2 regions of the Paenibacillus sp. 1-18 genome follow, and region 2 is predicted to be linked to the other one. Evidence: riboswitches for the same ligand, from Rfam matches in the RefSeq annotation. Region 2 holds a riboswitch; the other holds the start of a gene.
What was found. Region 2 has a riboswitch for glycine ahead of L693_RS0113635 (alanine/glycine:cation symporter family protein). Riboswitches for the same ligand answer to the same signal wherever they lie in the genome.
Positions count from the first base shown of each region.

Region 1: another riboswitch for glycine. It lies ahead of sdaAB (L-serine ammonia-lyase, iron-sulfur-dependent subunit beta); the one in region 2 lies ahead of L693_RS0113635 (alanine/glycine:cation symporter family protein).

Region 1 covers NZ_ASSB01000245.1:8,356-17,100, reverse strand. The annotation lists partial or broken gene L693_RS0115505 (DUF6359 domain-containing protein) at 1-1,288, opposite strand, end outside; glycine riboswitch at 1,503-1,618, shown strand; gene sdaAB (L-serine ammonia-lyase, iron-sulfur-dependent subunit beta) at 1,828-2,517, shown strand; gene sdaAA (L-serine ammonia-lyase, iron-sulfur-dependent, subunit alpha) at 2,507-3,406, shown strand; gene L693_RS0115490 (Ig-like domain-containing protein) at 3,530-5,866, opposite strand; gene L693_RS0115485 (serine hydrolase domain-containing protein) at 6,039-7,199, opposite strand; gene L693_RS0115480 (pyridoxamine 5'-phosphate oxidase family protein) at 7,324-7,785, opposite strand; partial or broken gene L693_RS0115475 (UbiD family decarboxylase) at 8,011-8,745, opposite strand, start outside.
Region 2 covers NZ_ASSB01000213.1:50,152-58,896, forward strand. The annotation lists gene L693_RS0113600 (LytR/AlgR family response regulator transcription factor) at 1-492, opposite strand, end outside; partial or broken gene L693_RS29255 (IS630 family transposase) at 961-1,507, shown strand; partial or broken gene L693_RS0113610 (carbohydrate ABC transporter permease) at 1,649-2,353, opposite strand; partial or broken gene L693_RS0113615 (carbohydrate ABC transporter permease) at 2,356-2,733, shown strand; gene L693_RS0113620 (carbohydrate ABC transporter permease) at 2,757-3,581, shown strand; gene L693_RS29985 (IS3 family transposase) at 3,676-4,548, opposite strand; gene L693_RS29990 (helix-turn-helix domain-containing protein) at 4,554-4,874, opposite strand; gene L693_RS29995 (transposase) at 4,930-5,229, opposite strand; gene L693_RS0113635 (alanine/glycine:cation symporter family protein) at 5,321-6,736, opposite strand; glycine riboswitch at 6,905-6,999, opposite strand; partial or broken gene L693_RS0113645 (family 1 glycosylhydrolase) at 7,176-7,869, opposite strand; gene L693_RS0113650 (Gfo/Idh/MocA family oxidoreductase) at 7,818-8,537, opposite strand; gene L693_RS31425 (LacI family DNA-binding transcriptional regulator) at 8,722-8,745, shown strand, end outside.

The sequences.
Region 1 (8,745 bases), on a different contig from region 2:
AAGAATCACCGATGAATGCCGCCTTGCCCTGGCCTACCTTGGAAATAGCGGCAAAGGGGCCTTCGGCACGGCCTCCGCCGTTATAGACACCCTGATCTACAGCATTGCCCCATTTTTTCGTGCCTGCAGGGATATAAGCAATCCCTTTAGCCTTGTCCGGATCAATAATAGCCAGCGTAGATCCAGCATGCATTGCAATAGAGCTCACGCCCTTGGTAATACCGAAGGATTGATCCGCAGCCACAATGTCCGTCGCGTTCACGTCACCGAGCGCATTGTAGCGGAAACGAACACCAAAGTTCGTTGCCAGCCAGTCAGAGCTGGTTAAGCCCTGCATTGCCGGTGATGCAGCTTCTTCTGCTGTCATGCCTTTTGCCGGATTGGAATAGGCTCCGCGGCGATAGCCGTTCATGACCTCGGAAGAATCCCAGCGGTTTTTGTTACGGTCTGCATTATAGTGGTCGGAGATGAAAAAGACGCTGCCCCCGTTCTTCACATATTGCAGCAAAGCAGCCTGCTCGGATGCCTTAAAGGCAACATTGGCTTCACCGATGATGAACACATCATATGGACGCAGCTTGTCATACGTTATGGCCTGCTCTCCATAGGTAAAAGGAATGGAACGGTTCAACTGGTCCACGGTAAAACCAGCATTGCGCAGCCCGTCCGCAAAATCGGAGAAGGCGCCATCAATGACCCAATCCGCAGCTCCGGCTGTCTGTGCATGCGTATTATCGAACAGAACCTTTTTGCCTTTTCCATCCGGCAATGTCGTACCGGGTTGTCCCGGGGTACCAGGATCAGGCTCGCCCGGATCACCAGGGTTTCCTGGCTCGCTTCCACTCACCAGCTCCACAGCGCTCGGGCTTTTCACTCCACCAAAATTGTTGTAGGCACCAAGCGTACCCGTCACGCGGATTTTGCTGCCGATCAGCTCAGGGTGGCCTGAAAGTCCAAACTGCCCTCTGTACGCTGATGTAAGCTGTATATCCAATAGACTAGACGTATTGTGTTCATTGGCCTGATCAGCAATTAATACGTTAAAATCATTGGCAAACGGGCTGGAAAAGTTGGCCGTTTTTGATCCGGTAGCATGTCCGACGATGTAGCCTTCCACCGTCACCGTGCTTCCGCTGCTTTGGCGCTGAAGGGCTTCAGCCACTGTCAATGCCCCCTCGGCTTTAACTTGACCGAACGGAACGAAAATTCCTATAAGCAGTGATACAATCGCTGCCAGATGCAGCATTCCTTTCAAGCGTGAACCTGTGAAGCGCAAGCCTTTTGCCATACGTCAATATCCCTCCTATTATTCCATAAATGGTATTGTCCTCTATCAGATTAGCGATCTATCCTCTAATTCCTTCCTGATTTCATCCATAATTATGTAAAAATTAATTTTTTCTAGTGGGAACCTGTTGGTCTTTGTAAAAATCGAATCCTGTGGTTGACAGCGGTCACAGCATATATTATTCTAAAAAAGATATGTAGAACGGTATACGCGAATGAAGATGACGGGAGAGTCCGTCCAGGAAGCTTACAGCCTGGAGGCACCGAAGGAGCAAGACGCCAGCACCCGGCTGACGGATAATCTCTCAGGTCCATGTATCGTCATCTGACGCAACTCTGGAGAGAGCGCAAGCCACCCAAGGGGTAAGGCGGGAATGACACCGCACGAAACTCTCAGGTAACGAGGACAGAGATAAGGGAAACTTCCTTATCCTGTCCTTTTTTGCGCTCACATCGTGCGTCAGCATTAGGAACCGTCTATACGCGCAAGACGCGGCAATACCATATACTATGGTATTAGAACATACAGGGGGCCATACCATGCGTTTCAAAGATGTATTTTCCATTATCGGCCCGGCTATGACCGGACCCTCCAGCTCACATACCGCAGGCGCGGTGCGGCTCGCACGCGTTGCCCGGCACTGGCTCGGCGCACAGCCTGACCGTGCCCGCATGACACTGTACGGTTCTTTTGCCGATACGTACAAGGGCCACGGCACAGACCTGGCGCTCATCGCGGGGCTGCTCGATTACGATACGGACGACTACCGAATTCCGGATGCCGAGCAATGGGCAGAGCAAGCCGGGATGGCGGTGGAATTCGCCTTTAGCGGACTACCCGCCCCTCATCCGAACACGGTCCGCTTCGAGCTGTGGAAGGATGAGGAGCTGCGCACGCTGCTGGGTTCCTCCATTGGCGGCGGAAGCATCCATGTCCAGCAGCTCAACGAATTCCGGGTCAATCTGACCGGAGAGCTGCCCACGCTAGTGCTTCTTCACTCGGATAAGCCCGGTACATTGGGCGCGGTGACCTCAGCGCTCGGAGCGGCTGACATTAACATTGCCTATATGCACGTGGATCGCAAAAGCCGGGATGGTGAAGCACTTACCGCCATCGAAATGGACAGTCCTGCTACGCCTGAAGTGATCAAAAAGCTGCGGTCCTTACCTCATATGTACGAAATTAAAATGATCAATTTGAAAAAAGGAGCTGAATCTGATGCGATTTAGCCGTCTGCATGAAATCAGTGCTTTATGTGCGAAGGAATCCACCACGATTGGCCGTCTGATGATTCAAGAGCAGGCACAAGAGACGAACACATCGGAGGAAGAAATCTTCCGCCAAATGTCTGATTATTATGAAGTAATGAAGGAAGCCGTTCATCGTGGTCAGACACAAGACACTGTATCCCGCAGTGGATTGACGGGCGGCGACGGCAAGCGCCTGGCTGAATATTTGCGGGCAGGGGAAACCTGCTCCGGCGATGCCTCGGCGCTAGCCATGGCGTATGCCCTCTCCGTGTCGGAGGTTAATGCGTCCATGGGTCGTATTGTCGCCACGCCCACCGCAGGCTCATGCGGAGTCATCCCCGGTGTGTTCATCAGTGCACAGGAGCGATTCGGCTGGGATGACGAGCATATGGTGCGCGGCCTGTTCGCCGCTGGAGCCATCGGCTACGTGATCGCCAACAACTCCTTCATTTCCGGCGCAGAGGGAGGCTGTCAGGCTGAGATTGGCTCAGCGATCGGGATGGCCGCCGGCGCTATGGTCGAGCTGCGCGGCGGCACGCCTGAGCAGGCTATTCACGCCGTGGGCCTCGCCCTTAAAAACACGCTCGGCCTGATTTGCGACCCCGTCGCCGGACTCGTGGAGATTCCGTGCATCGTGCGCAACGGACTGGGGGCTGTCACCGCGCTTGCCGCAGCGGATATGGCCTTGGCAGGTGTGCGCAGCGCCATCCCGTCTGACGAAGTCATTGACGTGATGCTCGAGGTCGGCAGCGCGATGCCGTCAAAGCACCGCGAGACCGCCAAGGGCGGCTTGGCGCAGACGCCGACCGGCAAGCGCTTAACCGAATCGCTTACACGCAACGCATCGACCAAGAACAAAAAGTCGTAGTTTTTAAGCGCCAGTCCTCCCTCTACATTCTCCTGAAGAAAGAGGATTTACCATATTAAGAAAAGAGCAAGCATGTCGTCCCTGGACGTATGCCTGCTCTTTTTCTTTTCAGTCGGTTACAGATTACTGCACGTTCACCTGTACCTTCGTCATTTTACCTGCATATTTTACTGTAATTACGGCTTTCCCCTTGCCCTGTGCCTTAATGTTACCGTCTTTGACTGTGGCAACAATAATTCTCGACGAGGACCAGACAGCCGGTTTGGAAACATCCTGCTCCGACTCGTCCTTGTACGTAGCTGTAGCCGTCACTTTAGCCAGTTGTCCTGCCTTCAAATTCAATGTGACTTCGTCTGTTTGCAAATATTTAAGTGTATCTACATCCACGGGTACACTGATAACCTTCCCGCCGAACTTCGCCTGAATGTTGCTTTTACCATAGCTGACCGCGGTAACCTGCCCCTTCTTAACCGTAGCTACCTTGTAATTGGACGTTTTCCATTCAGCCTGGGTTGTAACGTCCTTTTCTTTGCCATCACTGGATTTAACAACAAGCGCGATGGTTTTTTGATCACCGGATTTCAGCGATAACGCGATCGCATCCGCCTCAATCTTTTGCGCTACGTCCACTTCCACTGTGAATGTAAGGTTTTGCTTGCCATAGGAAGCTGTAACGGTAGCCTTACCACTGCCATTCGCTTTGATCAAGCCCTCGCTAACCTCGACCACTTTCACATTGCTGGTCGTCCAGGTAGCATCCTTGGTTACATCTGTTTTTGCACCGCCATTCTTGACGCCAGTTACCTTCAATTGCTTCGTTTCCTGGGCACCGAGCGCAATGACCCGTGAGTCTGTTTCCAAACGGTCTACAAGGCCCACTTGAACGTTTATCGTAAATTTTTTGCCGTTGTAGGTTGCTGTAATAACCGCCTTACCGGCTGATTTACCCGTAATCGTTCCTTTGGATACAGAAGCAATGTCTTCCGCACTTGAAGTCCATTCCGCATCCTGTGTCACATCTTCCTTACGCCCGTCGGCATAAGTAGCGGTCAAAGTTGCAGTATAATCCTCATTAACATCAATCGTTGCTGTTTTGGAGGACAAAGCCAGGTCACCAGGTACATTCACGGATACCGTCGCTGTGGCTGTTTTACCGCCATACGAAGCAGTGATCGTTGCCTCACCTGTTTTATAGCCCGTTACTTCACCCTTACTGACAAATGCAATATCTTCATTGCTGGATTTCCACTCTGCCTTGCTTGTAATATCCTCTTCCGTACCTGTTACATACGTAGCAGTCAGCTTGAGCTTTTTGGTTTCCTTGGCATTCAGGCTCAGCTTGTCCTCACTCAAATCGAGATATCTGGAGGTTTCAACGTCTGTCTTGATCGAAACAGCCTTATCACCATACTTAGCGGTCACCGTAGCTGAACCCGCTCCAATCGCCATAATCGTTCCTTTATTCACCGTCGCAATTTTCTCATCACTTGATGTCCAAGTAGCCTTATCTGTGATATCAGTTACCGTTCCATCCGGGTAAACAGCGGAAACCTGTATTTTCTTGGATTCATCCAAACGGAGAAAAATATCAGATTCGCTGGCTTTCAGCTTGTTCGTTTGATCAACATCTACCGAAATTGTAGCGGACATTGTACCATATTTACCAGTAATCGTCGCCTTTCCCGCACTATAGCCGGTAATGGTGCCTTTCAGTACGTCTGCCACCGCTGCATTGCTAGAGCTCCACTCGGCAGACTCTGTAACGTCCTGTACCGTTCCATCCGGGAACGTCGCTGTCAATTTAACCTTCTGAGTTTCCTTCAACAACAGGGAAACCTCAGATGGACTAACATCCAAACGTTTAACCTGTTCCACCTGCACAGCAATCGTTACGGTCTGTTGACCGTATACGGCCTTAATATTGGCTGTCCCTGCTCCCTGAGCGGTAACCAATCCGTTAACTACGGTTGCTACCTTCTGGTTATCCGAGGTCCATGTAGCATCACCCGAAACCTGAGCTGTTGTATTATCACTGTAAGTTGCTGTCAGATCAATCTGTCCAGTGCCGCTTGAACGCAAGCTCAGGCTTTGTACACTGGATGTCAATGCCTTAACCTTTTTCGTTACATGTACCTGAACCGATTGTATTTTATCTTTATAGGTCGCAACCACAGTCGCTTCCCCTTCACCCTTGCCTGAAACTGTACCGTTGTATACCGTAGCAATAGCTGTATTGTCACTTTTCCAATCCGTGCTTACGGTTACATTTGAAGTCGTCCCATCGGTATAAATAGCCGTAGCCGTCAATGCAGCCGTATCTCCCTGTTGCACAGTTACCTCGTTAGAGGAAAGGACAATCTTGGAAAGCACCGGATCAGCCGCGTATGCGAGCCCTGCATATGATGTAAAACTTGAGATCAGGATGACCAACGCCAGAAAACCAGACCACCTATTCTTCAAAATCTAATTCCCTCCCAATTCAAAACTTAAAATCAAGGATTCCGCAAAATCCTTATACCTACGTTTTATGTCGACATATGGAAAAGAATAGTTTAGGCTTTAAAGAAAATTTGGTCCTTATTAACTAGAATCGGTACTGATCCAGATCAAGTCGTTAAATGTAACCTTACTTTTACAAGCAGCTGTAAGCTGCTGCACGAACTCTTAAATGGTGGTATTCTTCCATGTTTGGATCGAGCTGATGCATATAAACGACCGAAAACTGCTCGCTTGGATCTATAGAAACCCAAGTGCCTACTGCTCCCGTCCAGCCAAATTCTCCAATAGAGCTGTTTGCGTGCCCCGCCGCTTTATCAATCAACGTGCGCACGCCCAGTCCGTAACCATAGCCTGTATGATATGAATTCGTAAAATCGGATAACTGGGCTGTATTCAAATGATTTGTGCGCATTAAATCAATCGTTTTTCTCCCTAATAGCCTCACACCGTCTATCATCCCGCCATTCGATAGCATTTGTGAAAATGTAAGATACTCTTTAACCGTCGAATACAGACCTGCGCCTCCACTTTCATATATAGCATCTGATTGATGATATTCATCCAAGAAACCTTCTGTTTTTTCAAGTTCTCCTGTGTCTGTCCGGTGATACACGGAAGCCATCCGCGATTCAATATCCCCACGATAACGGTAACCTGTACTGTTCATGCCAAGTGGATCAAATATTTCATCCTTTAGAAATTGTCCCAATGATTTTCCTGAAATCACTTCAATGAGACCTGCAACAAGATCATGTCCATATCCGTATAACCATCGTGTTCCCGGCTCGAATGCAAGCGGAACTTTAGAAAGCGCTTTAATTTCTGTGCGCAAATCATATTTCCCCTGTCTTTCCTTTAACTCTTTAATGACTTTCTGCATAGCTTTCCCTGTTTCTGAAGACTCGGAAGCGTAAGGAAGCCCTGCGCTCATATTGAATATATGCTTAATTAAAATGGGACTATCCGCCTTATCAATGTAGGTATGTCCGTTAGGAGCAGTTTTGAATACATACGAATTACGATATTCGGGGAAATATTCATACAAAGGCTCATTCAACAAAAATTGTCCGCGTTCATACAGCATAAGTGCAGCCGTACATACAATAACCTTTGTCATGGAAAATAAGCGATACACGGTATCCTCAGTGATTGGTTTTTGAGCTTCCAGATCAGCATATCCGTAGTATCCTTCATATAACACCTGACCATTTTGTGCAATGGCACAACCACACCCTGCCGGTCCATTCGCTACGAATTGTTGCAATAGCTGATCTACCTTTTGAAAACGAGACATATTTATCCCTCCTGTTTTTCCTCAAAAGAAACAAGCTTTCCCTCGCGCTCTAATCTCCTGTTCCAACAAGCCCAACCTGATTCCTGTAAGCGCTTATTACCCATGTCATAACCACCAGATGACTTTACATTAACAGTTCTGCCACCGTGTCTTTCCAGCGATCCAGCACCGCTTCCGGCTCCTTGAGTCGGATTGTAACGCCTGTCACAATATCTGCATATTGGGCCGAATCTTCTCGGGCAGCGAATATCTGTGCCGCAAATCGCTCACGCACATGCTTGGCTCCGGGCAACATCGGCAGATGCTCCAGTGACAGCCGTACATAATGCGCCTTCCCGCCGATGAACACCGCAAGCGTTGCTTTCCCGGTGCGGATCATGTTACCTGTCGTGGTCGTCCCCGGCCATAGTGCCAGCCGCAAATTCCCCTCGTCGAGCGCAACAATCTCACCTACGCTAATCATTGCAACGTGCGGCCACTGATCCTCTGTGACCGTCAGCAGCATCATCGCTTCATGCTGCTTGTTCTCCAATGCCTTGCCATTCAACAGCGTGAACAGCTCCTTGCCGATCCTTGGTATCTGCATAAAGTATACCCCCCTTTACTTCGGCCCATATACTCAAAATACCACAATTTACATCCGGTTACGAACGATCCCGCCTCCGTTCTGCAATCAGGGGTACGTGAATCGCATTCGGAATATCCCGGGGATCGACCTTGAACGCTGATCAACTTCTGAACGATTGGACTCACAACGGGGACAAATATGCATCTGTCAGCACTCCTTTAATTTTTTTATTTTCAAACATATTTAACGCAGCATTTGGCTCAGCTTTTTCTCCCAATCGGCTACACCCAGCGGAGAATCAAGCGGCTGCGAGTAATGGCCTCGAATATCCGGTGCTACAGGTGTCGTCGCATCCAGTATCATTTTGTGAGTCATTCCTGCCGGACCAGAGCCAGGGTCAAGCGGCAAAACAGACAAGCCTGGAACTATGACAGCATCATGCTTCGGATGCAGCTTAGTGGATAAAGCCCACATGACCTGCGGCAGATTGAACGGATCGACATCCTCATCCACTACAATGACCAGCTTGAAATACCCCAGCCCATGCGGAGTCGTTAACGCACGCATCCCCACAGCCTTCGCAAAACCGCCATACCAGGTTTTCGTAGAAATAATAGCGACAAGCCCATGCGTATACATGGCATTAACGGCTACGATTTCATTAGGAAATGCATCCTTGAGCTGTTGGAACAACGGTACACTTGTATTTACACCAATCATATAGTCCGTTTCCGTCCAAGGCATTCCGATGTACAAATGCTCAAAGATAGGCTGCTTACGGTGATATACACGATTAATCTGAATGACTGGCATCGCGCGCCCACCGGAATAGTGACCTGTGAATTCACCGAATGGACCTTCATACTCCCGCTCGCCCGCTAACACTTCACCTTCCAGAATGGCCTCAGCCCCCCAAGGCAGATCCAGGTCCGCATCCTTGGCTTTAACTACACGGTAAGGCTCACCCTGAATGGCACT
Region 2 (8,745 bases):
GCTTTTTATGGTTAAGCTTTTGGCAGCTTCAATACTAATGAGTTCATCATATTTTAATACGAATTCTTCATAGCCTGACTTGATAATCATATATTTTTTATCAAGTGCTTGAAAGTATTGGTGTAGCTTGATGATTTTCTCCTCGAAGATCGAAGGTGCAATGGGTTTTATCAAGTACTGGAATGTCATGACGTCAAAACTTTCCACCATATATTTTGGGTAACTTGTCAGAAAAATAATTTGTTCATCCAGGTTATTTAACCCTCTTATTGTTCGGGCTGTTTGAATTCCGTTCATTCCACCCATTTCAATGTCCAAAATTAAAATATGGAATGGAATTTCATGGCGCTCATAATAAGATACCAACTGCTCTCCCGAGCCGAATGATTCGATTACAAATTCAACATTTGTCTTTATCGACAATGTAATTAGAATGCTTTTAACAAACTCTCTGTGTTTTTCCTCATCATCGCAAATAGCCACTCTATACATAAATGATGCATCCCCGTTCCATTACCTTTATTTTAAAGTTCTATCATAAACATGATACAACCTTTTGGCTTTATATAGATAGCTTTTGGATGAAATGCAATTTTGAATCCCTTAAATCACTCCTCACGTGATAAATACCTAGAGACTTAACCTGACTTGTCTCCAAGTGGCTCCAATATCATCAAAACAAGTTTTGAATAAATTCCTTTGTTTATTCTACTATCCTGCCCGTTATACAGCGGCGGTTTTATAAAGCTACATCAGTTAGTTTTATTGGGAAAGTAAGTGTGCCACGAACGGGTGGGGCATGAGGTACAAAAGGCAGGAACTATTGGAATTGAGTGCTGTCCCTGTACCAAGCAATCCACAAGCACTCCAATTAGCGAAGAGCAAGGGGATTTTAGGTAAGCTAAATATTAGTAGCTAGATTAACACTAAAATGGTAATCGAATTACTCAAGGACTTTGATTCGAGGATGAATCCATGATTCGGGACTATCAAGCGATTCAGAAAACCTGGTTTCTTCGCGGGAAGCAACGAATCATTCCAACCACGGGAAAGCATCGCGGGGTCAAGTTACTCGCGACGGTTGACTATGAGACGGGACGAATCATTTGGCAGGAAGACGAACGAACAATATACCGCCGAAACCTTTTTGACATTTCTTCAGAAGGTTCTTTCTGCTTATCCTGCGGGAAGCATCGTCATCGTATTAGACAACGCCTGAATTCATCATGCGAAGCTGCTGCAACCTTTTCTGGAAGAACAGAAAGGTCGGCTTGAACTGGTGTTTCTGCCGCCGTACAGTCCTCAGTTGAACATCGTGGAAGGACTCTGGAAATGGCTTAAATCGAGTGTTATCAATAATGTGTTCTATTCCACCGTTGCCGAAATCCGTCTGCGTGTTGGGCAGTTTATAGATGAAATCATGAAACATCCTCATGCTATCATTGACCGCCTATGCGTTCGACTTTGTTGCTATCTTCTTTCGTTCAACTTATATAGACTCACATAAAAATGCACCCCCTAGCATACATCGGACAATCCAAGAGGTTTGTTCCAATGTCACACTAGGAGGTGCTCTTCAAATCCAGCAGGTAAATTTGTATCCCGATAGCCTTTTGCCTTTACCGTCTACCCTTTACACTTTGGCTCTTTACCCCTTAACCGACCCGGCTGCAATCCCTTCCACAATCCGCTCACTCATGATGAGGAACACAAGCAAAATGGGCAAAATGCTGATCATCAGCGTAGCTCCGATCGCTCCCCAGTCGGTCGTATATTGTCCAATAAAGTTCTGAACGCCAACGGTTAATGTTTTGTTTTCGTCCGAGCTGATGAACGTATTGACGAAAATAAACTCATTCCAGTTATAGATCATGTTAATAATGGATGTCGTCGCCATAACCGGAGTCGTCATGGGCAGCACAATCCGGAAAAACATCCGGTTGACAGTGCAGCCGTCCATAACAGCCGCTTCTTCCACTTCACGGGGCAAAGCGTAATAGAATCCCAGCAGGATCATCATCGTTGTGGGCAGGTTAAAAGCGACATACGACAGGATGATGGACAGCGGCGTGTCTGTCAGATGCAGCTTAAGGAACATACTGAACAGCGGAATCAAGGTTGCATGGACCGGAATCATGAGTCCGACCATAAAGAGTCCAAGGACCACCCGGCTGCCTTTCCAGCGCATACGTGTAATGGCAAACGTCACAAAGCTGGCCAGCAGCACCGTCAGCGCCACGGATATTACGGTAATCCATGCACTATTAAAAAAATACTGCCCGATATTGCCGCTGGTCCACACATTCACATAGTTTTCCCAATGCGGCTGGGACGGGAGTGCAAACGGCGGAAGGATGGATGGGCTATAACGCGATCATTTATCTGGCCGGGCTCCAGAGCATTCCGCATGTACTATATGAGGCCGCCAAAATAGATGGAGCAACCGGAGCGCAGGCTTTTTTCCGTATCACCATCCCCATGCTGCGCCCGGTCATTTTGTTTACGGTGATTACGTCCACCATCGGTGGTATGCAGCTGTTCACCGAGCCACAGGTACTGGTTGGCAATGACGGCGGTGCCGGAGCAAGCGGTATGACCATTGTGCTGTACCTGTACCACGAGTCGTTCATTAACAACTATTTTGGATATGGTGCGGCCGTTGGATGGGGCATGTTCCTCATCATCTCCCTCTTCTCCATCCTTAACTGGAAGCTCGTTCAAGGTAAAAAATAACGACGGGAAGGAGGTTTTACAGCATGATGCAGGCACGTGTAAAATCCATGATTTTATATGCCGGGCTATTGACAGGAATGGTATTGTCGATGTTTCCGTTTTACTGGCTTATCGTCATGGCGACCCGTACAACCTCAGACATCTATCGTTTCCCACCACAGCTGTGGTTCGGGGACCAATTCTGGAATAATGTAATGAGAGTGTTGCAGCAGATTGATTTTGCCGGAGCCTTTTTGAATACCCTTTTTGTAGCCAGTTCCGTTACCCTGCTCGTTCTGTTTTTCGATTCGCTGGCCGGTTTTGCATTCGCCAAGTTTGATTTCCCCGGCAAAAAGGGGTTGTTTATCCTCCTGCTGGGCACGATGATGGTCCCTTCCCAGCTTTCACTCGTACCCTCCTTTGTCATGGCCACCTTTGGCTGGGTAGGTACATTCAAAGCGCTTATTATCCCGGGCATGGTCAATGCCTTCGGCATTTTCTGGATTCGTCAATATGCAGAAGAATCCATTCCAAAGGAGCTGCTGGATGCTGGGCGTATAGACGGATGCAGCTTTTTTCGGCTGTATTGGCATGTTGCGCTCCCCATTCTTCGTCCTGCGTTTGCTTTTCTCGGCGCATTCACCTTTATTGGAGCCTGGAATGATTACTTATGGCCGTTAATCGTATTAACAGATGAGCGGAAATTCACGCTTCAGATTGCACTATCCCAGCTAAACGGGATTTACAATACAGATTACGCGATGGTCATTGCCGGCACCCTGCTTGCTGTACTGCCGCTTATTTTGCTTTTCCTGTTCATCAGCCGCCAGTTTATTTCCGACCTTGCCGCCGGAGCGGTCAAGGATTAAATTCACTTGAATCCATGAGACATGCTTTGACGGTACTTTCAAAGAAAAGTGAACTGCACCCCGTCAAGTAGACAGTATAAATAATAAAAGTGTTTTAAGCGGCCTTAGTCCTGAACTCGATGGGACTGAGGCCGTTTAGTTTAGCCTGCAACCGTTCATTATTATAAAAATAAATATACGCATCAATATCCCTTTGGAGTTCCTCAAAGGTTTGGTAAGTATGCAGGTAATACTTCTCACATTTCAATGTTCCCCAGAAGGACTCCATCGGTCCGTTATCGATACAGCAGCCTACTCGTGACATACTTTGTTTCATTTTAGCCTTATCCAGCATCTTCTTAAAATCGAGCGAGGTGTATTGAAACCCACGGTCGCTGTGGAGCAGGGAGTGACTCTCCGGCGCAGCCTTTAAGGCAAGCTCCAACGTTTCAAAGACCAGTGCGTTATTATTGGAATGGCCCAACACGTAGGATACAATCGACTTGTCATGCAGGTCTAATATGGCGCTTAAATACGCCTTCTTTCCGCTCCCGTATTTGAATTCCGTCACATCCGTGACCCATTTTTGGTTTGGAGCTTCTGCCTCAAAGTTACGGTTCAGCACATTCTCTGTAACGTGTTGAGGTGTAGAGCCTGCGTACTTCTTTCTCTTCCTGCGGATGACCGACTGAATGCCCTGGAGCCTCATCAGACGGTACACCCGCTTGGCGTTAATGGGTTTGTTCATCTGTCTGCGCAAATGCAGAGTCAATTGGCGATACCCGAAAATGCGTTCCACCTTCTTGTACAAATGGAGCATAGCCTGTGTGAGCTCCTTGTTTTCAGTCTCACGGTAACTGGAGTTGCGGTTCGTCCATTTGTAATAACTGGACCGCGAAATCCCTGTAATATCACACAACAGCTGAATAGAGCAGGCTTCCTCTTTCTGAACCGCCTGAATAGCCAGGTAGAGGTTCTCCTGACGAATCGAACTTAATGTCGCCTCCTTTCGAGTTCCTCTAACTTTTTTAAAAAAGCGTTCTCCGCACGGAGTCGTTCATTCTCGTACTCCAACTTCTTCATAGCCAGTTTGTAGAGATCTGCATCTGTGAGTTCTTCCGGTGCCTTGTTGCGTCCTCTGCCGTCCTGCAGGGCCGCTTCTCCGTCTGCCTGGTACTTCTTCACCCAACTGTAGACTTGTTGGTAAGACACCCGGAAATGGTTCGCTGCCTTTGTGTAATCTTGTCCATTGGCAAGGCAGTACAGCACAATGTCGATCCGTTCCTGCCATGTCGTTGCGCGTCCTTTGGTCATAGGCTTGCTTCCCCCTGAGTCAGCTGTAAAGCTGTTGCTATGACCATTATACTTCTTAATTCGCGAGTTGAGTTTGGCTTGCAATCCTGTACTTGTAGACGACTTGGTTTTGTGACAATCCTCCCTCAAGAACATCCTTCACGGCTTGGTGTTTAAGCTCTGGAGAATACGTTCGGTTATGAGTGCGGACTTCCAGACCCTCGTAACCATACAACTCATACCGTCGCCGCCATTTCCCTATAGAGTTTTTGGTTACTCCAAACTTTCGTGCCGCAGCCTTCACTCCGATAAATCCCTGTTTAATTTCTTGAAGAATCGTTAATTTCTCGAATGCCGTAAACTTCTTTTGTTCCATAAAAATGCTCCCCATACAGTAACAGGTTTTTATTATTTCACCTGTCTACTATATGGGGAGCATATCATTTGAATGTTATGGCTTTCAATTTTTATAAATTAGCCGCTTGTCCTGTTTCTTCTACCTGGATAGCCGCTACACTGGCACCTGCAAGATTACCCTTTTTCTTATTAGGATACAGGGAGTCCATATAGGTTCGGGTTTCTGCAACTACAATGCCTGACAAGCCAAGCAGTGCAATCAGGTTCGGAAAGGCCATCATCGCGTTAAAGATATCTGCCAGCAGCCAGATGGCATCCAGCTTGATGAACGCGCCTCCGGCAACCAGTGCGATGAACAGATATCGGTATGGCTTAATCCATTTGACGCCAAGCAAATATTCAACACAGCGTTCCCCGTAGTAATTCCAGCCAAGCATGGTCGTGAACGCGAACATAATCAGAATGATCGTAAGCAATTCTGCACCCAGCGGAAATGCGCTGGAAAATGCCTGCTGAGTCATCAGACCCGCATCGGTAGGACCGCTCCACACACCACTAACCAGTAGCGTCAGCCCGGTCATTAGACAAATAACCATGGTGTCAATAAACACACCTGTCATAGAGATCAGTCCTTGCTCCGCAGGCCATTTGGTTTTGGCAGCTGCGGCTGCAATCGGCGCGCTTCCCAGCCCCGCCTCATTGGCAAAAATACCTCTGGCTACCCCACTGCGCATCGCCAGCATAATCGTGGCCCCGGCAAATCCCCCCGTCGCAGACGTGGTCGAAAATGCGGAGTGCAGTACAAGCGCGATTGCGGCGGGAAGCTGGTCAGCAAACCGAATCAGTACGATGATACAAATCAGCACGTACAGGCCCGTTTTAAAGGGAACGACCTTGGTCGATACCTTGGCAATGCTTTTGAGCCCTCCAATCGTAACCAGTGCTGTAAGGGTGGCAATAATCAGCGCTGTTGCAATTGGCGGAACGCCAAAGCTGTTTTCGGTCGAGGATACAATGGCTTTGACCTGTGGAAACGTTCCAATGCCGAATAACGCCACCAGCATACCCGAAAAGGCAAACAGCATCGCCAGCGGTTTAAAGCGGCGTCCCAGACCATTTTCAATATAATACATCGGGCCACCGGAAAATTGTCCATTCCGGTCCTTCACCCGGTATTTTACCGCAAGCACACCTTCCGCATATTTCGTCGCCATCCCGAAAAAGGCAGCAACGACCATCCAGAACAAAGCACCCGGTCCGCCCAGCTTAATAGCAGTCGCTACGCCGACAATACTTCCTGTGCCAACTGTAGCCGCAAGCGCTGTGCTCAGGGCCGCAAAGCTGCTTACATCCCCGCTGCCTTCATTGGGGGCCTTGCCAATCAGCTTGATCGCCAAAGGCAGGCGAAATACCTGCAGCAATTTTAAACGTATGGTCAGCCACAACCCCGTTCCCATCACGAGAATAATGAGAGGCGCCCCCCATATCCAACTGCTAATCGTTTCTAACACATGTACCAAATTCATCTCAACCCGCTCCTCCAGCATATTAAAAAACAAAAAAGAGTCAAATCCGCTGATTCGACTCCTGGAGAGGTTAAAGGCACGAAGAAATAAAACCCTTTTGTGCAGGTTCTGGGCCACTACATAGCTTAAAATAGCTATAAAAAAATAGGGCACTCCCTGTCACAGGTTATTCGCGTCTCTGTCCTTTTGCCTGAGAGTTTAAGCAGATGTTCTCTGCGGTGCACCTTCGGCGCCCAATTAAGGGTCTCTCCAGAGTTCTGTCCGTTTACGGTCCCGCTTGCTGTAATCAGCCAAGCACCTGAGAGTTTTGCCCCTTCGGTCGGAACTTTCGTTCCATCTCCCGCAAACATCAACCAGACATATGAAATTGTTTTTTATTATACAGAAAACTTTCAGATTATTACAAGTGAAAAATTTGTGAAGACCTCTGAGATGTAATTTACAGTTCTTCACCATTGGTTGCAATTACATTTTTGTACCAGTTAAAGGAGTCTTTTTTGGAGCGCTTGAGCGTTCCGTTACCGTCATCGTCCAGATCGACATAAATAAATCCGTAGCGCTTGGACATCTCGGAAGTAGACATACTTACAAGGTCGATAGGCCCCCAGCTCGTATAACCGATCAGATCACTTCATTTGGGCAATATGCTGACGCAAGTAATCAATGCGATAGGTGTCATGCACAGAGCCGTCTGCTTCCACCTTATCATACGCACCCAAGCCATTTTCCACGATGAACAGCGGCTTTTGATAGCGGTCATATAACGTGTTCAGCGTAACACGCAGACCCATCGGATCAATTTGCCAGCCCCAGTCGGAGGACTGCAGATACGGATTTTTCACGCCGCCAATCAGGTTTCCTGCTGCTTTCTTGCCTTCTGGACCTGCAGATACGGTCAAGGTCATGTAGTAGCTGAATGAAATGTAATCGACCGTGTTATTTTTCAAAATTTCGGCGTCGCCAGGTTCTGTTTGCAGAACAATATTATTTTCTTCAAAATAGCGTTTCATGTAATTGGAATATTCTCCACGGGCATGCACATCCGTAAAGAACAGGTTCATCTGATTTTCATGCTGGGCTTTCAGAATATCCTCCGGATTACACGTATGCGGATAGCTTTCCATGCGAGCCAGGTTTTAACAATGACCTTTTTATCTGGATAATATAAAACGGTTTCCCTATAATCGTCGACACCTTGAGCGGCACGAACCGACTTGATGTCATATCCGATTTGCTCCGGTCTGCCAAATAAGGCAATGAGTCTGTCCAGCGTATGTACGCCGAGTCCGTAGAACATTCCATTAACTGGATTGCCGCCAGGCACACTGGCATCGGGACGGAAATAATCGTAATGGGATTCAATTTTCACAATGTCTCCCAATTTGCCAGAATAGAGCGCTTCCTTGAAAGCAAGATAGTCGCTGTCGAATCTGCGATTTTGATACGGCATGACAATCAGGTTCTTTTCTTTGGCCAACTCAATCAGTTCACTCGCCTGTTCAAGACTTTCACAGAAAGGCTTTTCCACCAGTACATGCTTGCCGTGGGATAATGCCAATTTGGCGTATTCATAATGTGTGGCAGATGGTGTACATACGACAACAAGTGATATTTGCGGGTCATTGAGAACATCCGTGATTTGATCCGAAAACTGTATATCCGGGTAGGCCGTCTTCATCTCCTCCCGCACCTGGCGTGTATACACTCTCGATACTTGAAAGGTATCCCTGATTCGGACATAGGGCAAATGATATCGGGTTGTACTTTTGCCAAATCCCAAATAAGCAACTTGAATCGTCATTTTGCAAATCCCCCGTTTCCTAAAGGCTCCGCTTTCGATTTTGCAAGAACAACCGTATAATGAGAACCATTCTCTTTGAAATGCATCTAAAGACACTTTAGAATAGACGTAATGCCCTCAAAAGCATCCTAAACTTTGTAACGCGTTTCGTGTCAAGTATTTTGCTTATGTGAGGAGAAGCATCATGTCGAATCTTGATCAAATTGCC